One region of the Clostridium sp. DJ247 genome, then DNA from elsewhere that is predicted to be linked to it. Evidence: riboswitches for the same ligand, from Rfam matches in the RefSeq annotation. Region 1 holds a riboswitch; each other region holds the start of a gene.
The links. A riboswitch is a leader RNA that binds a small molecule or an ion and turns the genes downstream of it on or off. The one in region 1 is predicted to bind thiamine pyrophosphate.

Region 1 (2,274 bases):
AAAGCATTTTATGTCCTTTATTTATAAAAATTGTCTTTCCTTCTTTAGAAATAGTATCGGTGGCACCGGTTATAGCAATAACACAATTTAATTTTGAAGCTAGTTGTTCTGCTATATTTTTCCCATATTCTAAATCCTCAGATTGAATAATATCTTGCTCAGAAGCATCTACTCCTTTAGTCTTTGAGCTGAGGCCACTTATAGATTTTATTTCTGACATATTGCCACGAATAACTGCTAACCTTACTTCATTTATAATCTTCTCAGCACTTTTATTTCTAAAAGCAGCTGCACCTACCCCTACTGGGTCTAATATTACTGGAATACCAAGCTCATTTGCTTTTTTTCCAGCAACTAGCATAGCTTCTACGTGCTCTTTACTCAAAGTTCCCATATTAAGTACCAGTGCTGAGGCTAAAGAAACAATATCCTCTACTTCTTCTATAGTATCCGCCATTATTGGAGAGGCTCCTATTGCCAGTACTATGTTTGCACAATCATTTACTGTTACATAATTTGTGATATGATGTATTAAAGGCTTTTTTTCCTTAATTATACTTAGTAGATATTGTATAGTACTATAGATATTTTGTTGCATATATATTCCTTCTTTTTCATAATATTTTAGCTTTTTGACTTTGCAAGTTCAATGCCTTTTAAAATTAAATAGGCAATTATGCTACCGCAAACTGTATTAATTAAAAATGGCACTACAAAGAAGAATGCAGCTACGTTTTTACCTAATATAAATTTTGCTATAGGGAATGCCAGAATAGAACCTATAATACCTGTACCAATAATTTCTCCTATAACTGCCAAAAGCTTTTGTTTTGTCTTCATGTAAAGCAATGCAGCTAAGAAAGCACCAATCATACTACCCGGAAAAGCTAATAGTGTTCCAGTACCAGTAATATTTCTTATAAGTGATATGCAGAATGCAGTTAATACAGCATATGCTGGGCCAAGTGTAACTGCTGCTATAACATTGATTATATGTTGAACTGGTGTACATTTAGATGCACCTATAGGAAAATATATTAGGTTTCCACCTACTGCTCCAATTGCAACCAGCATAGCTGCATATGTAATCTTTTTTGTTTTCAAAAAAATCCCCCCTCATTAGAAAAGAAAAATGCTCACCTATAAGGTAAGCATATGTTATCAAATACAGATATAAATTTAATTGCTTCCCTACAGTAGTGTTAACTACATCAGGTTCAAAGGGTCAGGTTTTAACCTTCTCAACCAAATGGTTCCCCCACAAAAGTAAATTTTAATAATTTATTAAATTATATATTAGAGTATACTCTTAAAATATATTTTTGTAAAGTTACTATAGTCTTTGTGAGAGATTAGCACGGTTTCTACGCCCGTAGGGCTATGAAGAAAGCAGTGGTCTAAATAACATTCTGTGAACATAGATAGATATGTTATTTTAAGTAATAATTTATGATTAAGCAATCTTCTTAAATAGTTCAATTAGTTTTTCTTTGTCGAAGAATACAGGATTAGCACCTGCACAGGCATCCATCATAGCAAACTCAGCAAGCTTGTTAAAGTCAGGGTTATCTACACCAACTTCTTTTAGAGATTTAGGAATACCGACCTCTTCAGAAAGAGCCTTAATCTTGCTGATTACAAAATCTACGCATTCTTCATCGGATTTGCCTGCTGTATCCATGCCGATAACCTCTGCAATTGGACGGAATTTAGCAGGAGCACCCTTAGCGTTTTCCTCTTCAACATAAGGAAGAAGCATAGCATTACATACGCCATGTGGCAAGTCGTATAGACCTCCTAGCTGATGAGCCATAGCATGAACATTACCTAAACCAGCATTGCTGAAAGCAATACCATTTAGGAAGCAGGCATAACACATCTGTTCTCTGGCCTCAATGTCACAGCCGTCCTTAACAGCTCTTGGCAGGAAGTTAAAAATCTGCTTAATTGCATATAGAGCGGTGGAGTCGGTAACATCATAAGCACCCTTTGCAACCACTGCCTCAATAGCATGTGTCAAAGCGTCCATACCTGTAGCAGCTGTTAACCCAGCTGGCTTGCCAAGCATTAGCTCAGGGTCATTTACAGTGATGGTAGCAAGAGAATTGGTATCAACCATAATCATCTTTACATGACGCTCTTCATCGGTAATAACATAGTTAATGGTAACTTCTGCAGAAGTACCAGCTGTAGTAGTGATAGCAACAATAGGAAGACATTTTTTAGTTGTCTTGTTTACGCCTTCATAATCCTTCGTAACACCGCCGTTTGTAG
Region 2 (2,274 bases), on a different contig from region 1:
AAATGCTTTGAGTAAAGGAGTAGATGTTTCTTTCGTCATGGAGATAACAGGACTAAGTGAAGATGAAGTAATAAAGCTAAAAAATGAAATAGCGAATCATTAATTATTATGAAAGTGGTAGCAATTGTAAAGATAGCTACCACTAAAATTTTAACTACAGACTTAGCCCCGAGAGGGTAAGGAATCCTAATAGTTTAAAAATAGAAGATTTTACAAAGGAACTATTAGATAATAAACCTAAGCATGCACGATTCGATTGATGATAATGAAGTTTGGACATATAAGGAAACATCAGAAATGGAGGTGGATGATATGGTAAGCAATTTAGGTAGAAAGATTGAAGAAGGATTTAAGAAATCAAAACAGGAAGGAATAGAAAAAGGAATAGAAAAAATAGCTATAAAAATGATCAAAAAGGGTATAGATATTGAAGAAATATTGGAATTGACAGAATTAAGCCGAGGTGAAATATTAAGACTTAAGAATCAAATAGAGAGTGATAAAAATTAAATATTTGGTTTATAGATACGCTTCAGAAAATACTGCCTTGATAGGAAACAATATCTATGGTATAATTGAAATTGTTAAAAACTTAATACTACTAGGGGGGCTCATATAATGAGCTGAGATAGAACTGTTAGTTCTGACCCTCATAACCTGATTTGGTTAACACCAACGTAGGGAAGTACTTTGTAAGGTAAGAAATATGTTTTGTAGATAGTTTCTATATAAGTATATTTTATTATAAAGGAATTATGAGGGAGCTGTAAAGCTCCTTTTTTATTACATGAACTATGAAATTATTTACGTTACACGGAGTATTTTTAATAATTATCATAGTATTATTTGTAGAGGTTATGAGACAGTTAAAGCTAATAAAATATCTATTAATTGGTAATAAGAATAATCTAAAGTATAAATAAATAGTTAAAGAGGAGATGGATTATAATGAACTATACAACACAAATGGACGCTGCCAAAAAAGGCATAATCACAAAAGAAATGGAAATAGTAGCTAAGAAGGAAAATATAGATGTTAATCATTTAGTAGAGCTAGTAGCAGCTGGTAGAGTGGCTATACCAGCTAATAAGAATCATAAGTCCATAAGTCCAGAGGGTATAGGTGAAGGACTTAGAACAAAAATTAATGTTAACCTAGGTATTTCAAAGGATTGCAACTGCATAGAAGATGAATTTGAAAAGGTTAGAGTTGCCATAGAAATGAAAGCTGAAGCTATAATGGATTTAAGCTGTTTTGGTAAAACAGAAGAATTTAGAACAAAGCTAGTAGAAGTTTCTCCGGCTATGATTGGTACAGTTCCAATATATGATGCAGTAGGTTTTTATGATAAAGAATTAAGTGATATAACTGAAGATGAGTTAATAAATGTTATAGAGAAACATGCAAAAAATGGCGTAGACTTTATGACTATACATGCAGGAATTAACAGAGAGACTGCAGCAGTATTTAAAAGAAATAAAAGACTTACAAACATTGTATCAAGAGGTGGAGCTTTGATGTTTGCTTGGATGGAGCTTAACAATAAAGAAAATCCATTCTACGAACATTATGATAAAGTATTAGATATATGTGAAAAATATGATGTAACTATAAGTTTAGGTGATGCCTGTCGTCCAGGATCTATTGCAGACTCTACAGATCCTAGTCAAATAAAAGAATTAATGACACTAGGAGAGTTAACAAAAAGAGCTTGGGAGAGAAATGTACAAGTTATGATAGAAGGACCAGGACATATGAGCTTAGATGAAATAAAGGCTAACATGCAGTTAGAAAAGAAGCTATGTCATAATGCACCATTTTATGTACTAGGTCCACTAGTTACAGATGTAGCACCAGGATATGATCACATAACATCAGCTATAGGTGGAGCAATAGCAGCTTCCTCTGGAGCGGATTTCTTATGTTATGTAACTCCAGCAGAACATTTAAGACTTCCAAATCTAGATGATATGAAAGAAGGTATCATAGCTTCTAAGATTGCTGCCCATGCAGGAGATATAGCAAAAGGAATTAAAGGGGCTAGAGATTGGGACAACGCTATGAGTGAAGCAAGAAGGGAACTTGACTGGGAAAAGATGTTCAGCTTGGCTATAGACCCTGTAAAAGCTAGAAGATACAGAGAAGAATCACAGCCGGAAGATGAACATACTTGTACTATGTGTGGAAAAATGTGTGCTGTTAGAAATATGAATAAAATATTGAGCGGTAAGAATCTAAATGTGTTAAGAGATGATGATTAGTGGCAGTTGGCT
Region 3 (2,274 bases), on a different contig from region 1:
ATTGCAGAAAGGATTACCTATGGAGTCAAGTCCATTTTTAAAGTTAGCTAATGAACTTAATATTACTGAAGAAGAGGTTATAGCTAGAACAGATAAATTAAAATCACAAGGGTATATTAGAAGATTAGGCGGAATTGTTGATTCTAAGAAATTAGGTTATTACAGTACATTGTGTGCCATAAGTGTACCTGATGAAAAAATTGATAAAGTAGCTAGGATTATAAACAAGTTTAACGAGATAACACATAATTATGTTAGAAATTATTATTATAACATTTGGTTTACTATAATTGCACCATCTAAAGATAGAGTAGATGAAATTGTTAACAGTATAAAGGTTGAAAGTGAGTTAGAAAAAGTACTTACTTTACCGGCAGTTAGATTATTTAAAATTAACGCTACTTTTAATATGTTAAGGGAGATAGATGATGCTAAGCTTATTAGAAAAAAATATAGTTAAAAGATTATCTGGAGATATTCCTTTATGTAATGAACCTTATAAGAAATTAGCTGAAGAGCTTGGAATTACTGAAGAAGAGTTGTTAGCTAACATAAATACCTTACATCATAGGGGTATTATAAAGAGGATAGGTGGGGTGTTATTTCATAGGGAAGCCGGATTTAAAGCCAATGCTATGGTTGTATGGAAAGTTCCAGGAGAAAGGATAGAGCACATTGGAAATTTAATATGTTCTTTTAGTGAAGTAACACATTGCTATGAAAGGCAAACTTATGAAGATTGGCCATATAATTTATTTACTATGATACATAGCGAGAGTAGAGAAATATGTGAAAATGTTATTAAAAAAATAGCTGATGTTATTAAGATAACAGATTATAAAATTTTATATAGTACAAGAGAATTAAAAAAAAGTAGTATGAAATATTTCGTAGAAGAGAAATAACTATTCTAACACGCATTTATGGTTCCTGCAGGTCAACTTAAAGAGTATAGTTAAGAGGGATATTTTTATGTAACAAATCCATATAGATGAATTTTAACCAAATGAAGCCTGACATGGTTATTGATTTTATTTTTGAATTATGATAAATTGAATTTATAAACCTGTAAAAATTTAATAGCTAAGGGGAGTCTATACTAATAGGCTGAGAGTGGAATGTTATTCCTTACCCTCATAACCTGATTTGGGTAATGCCAACGTAGGGAGAGAATGGATGTTTTTGTGTTATGCTTATTTTTAGTAACACAAAATTTGGTCTTATTTAGAATTATGAGGGAAGCACTTTTTTGCTTCCTTTTTGTTTTTTATCCATTTTATACCTAGAACAAGAGGTTCTCTTTAATTAGCGAAGGTATTAGTGCCAGTTTGCTATGGTATAAACTAACTTAAGAAGTTAGCTTTAAGAAATTTTGCATAAGTTTTACTTCATAGGAAAGAAGGTGAGAAAATGATTATAAATGGAGAAGCTATAAATTTTAAGGGTGGAATCACTATAACTGAAATGCTGGAAGAATTGAAATTAGATTCAAATAAGGTGGTAGTAGAAGTAGATTTAGAAATAATAAATAAAGATGAATTTTCAGTAAAAATATTAAGCACTGACTCTAAGGTTGAAATAATTAGATTTGTTGGAGGCGGTTAACATGAATATTTTCTTAAATGAGAGAAAAACAGAAGTAGAGCAGAATACTACAGTTTTTCAATTAAGAAGTATGGTTAAAGAAGATGCTGATATAGTTGTGTATAATGGCTTTATCATAAAAGAAGATTATGTATTAAATGAAAATGATAAGGTAGTATTTATAAAAAAAGGAGAAATACCTAAGCTAGAAGACATGGAAGCCATGCTTTTAGCAAGACATACACCTTTTGTTCATAACAAAATAAAAGAATGTAGTGTAGGTATTGCAGGACTTGGAGGACTTGGGTCAAATGTGGCTGTATCTCTTGCTAGAGTAGGAATTGGAAGGCTTGTATTAGTAGATTTTGATGTTGTGGAACCTAGTAATTTAAATAGACAACAATACTTTATTAAGCATTTAGGAATGAAAAAAACTCATGCTTTAGAACAAATAATAAGTGATTGTAATCCATTTGTTAGAGTTGAAAAGAAAGATGCATTTTTAGATGAAAATAATATTATAGATATTTTCAAAGATGTGGATATAATAGTAGAAGCTTTTGACAACCCTGTTTCTAAAGCTGTATTAGTAAATACGGTTTTAAGTAAAATGAAAGACAAAAAAATCATAGCAGCTTCAGGTATGGCTGGATATTTTTCAAGTAATACTATTGCCACGAAAAAGATAAA

Region 2: another riboswitch for thiamine pyrophosphate. It lies ahead of thiC (phosphomethylpyrimidine synthase ThiC); the one in region 1 lies ahead of thiW (energy coupling factor transporter S component ThiW).
Region 3: another riboswitch for thiamine pyrophosphate. It lies ahead of thiS (sulfur carrier protein ThiS); the one in region 1 lies ahead of thiW (energy coupling factor transporter S component ThiW).

Annotation. Positions count from the first base shown of each region.
Region 1 covers NZ_JABAIW010000046.1:1,322-3,595, forward strand. The annotation lists gene thiM (hydroxyethylthiazole kinase) at 1-598, opposite strand, end outside; gene thiW (energy coupling factor transporter S component ThiW) at 625-1,104, opposite strand; TPP riboswitch at 1,172-1,270, opposite strand; gene HGI79_RS16735 (iron-containing alcohol dehydrogenase) at 1,454-2,274, opposite strand, start outside.
Region 2 covers NZ_JABAIW010000102.1:1,477-3,750, reverse strand. The annotation lists gene HGI79_RS21855 (Rpn family recombination-promoting nuclease/putative transposase) at 1-103, shown strand, start outside; gene HGI79_RS21850 (hypothetical protein) at 244-510, shown strand; TPP riboswitch at 594-701, shown strand; gene thiC (phosphomethylpyrimidine synthase ThiC) at 949-2,262, shown strand.
Region 3 covers NZ_JABAIW010000044.1:9,205-11,478, forward strand. The annotation lists gene HGI79_RS16315 (AsnC family transcriptional regulator) at 1-460, shown strand, start outside; gene HGI79_RS16320 (Lrp/AsnC family transcriptional regulator) at 429-905, shown strand; TPP riboswitch at 1,077-1,185, shown strand; gene thiS (sulfur carrier protein ThiS) at 1,411-1,605, shown strand; gene thiF (sulfur carrier protein ThiS adenylyltransferase ThiF) at 1,607-2,274, shown strand, end outside.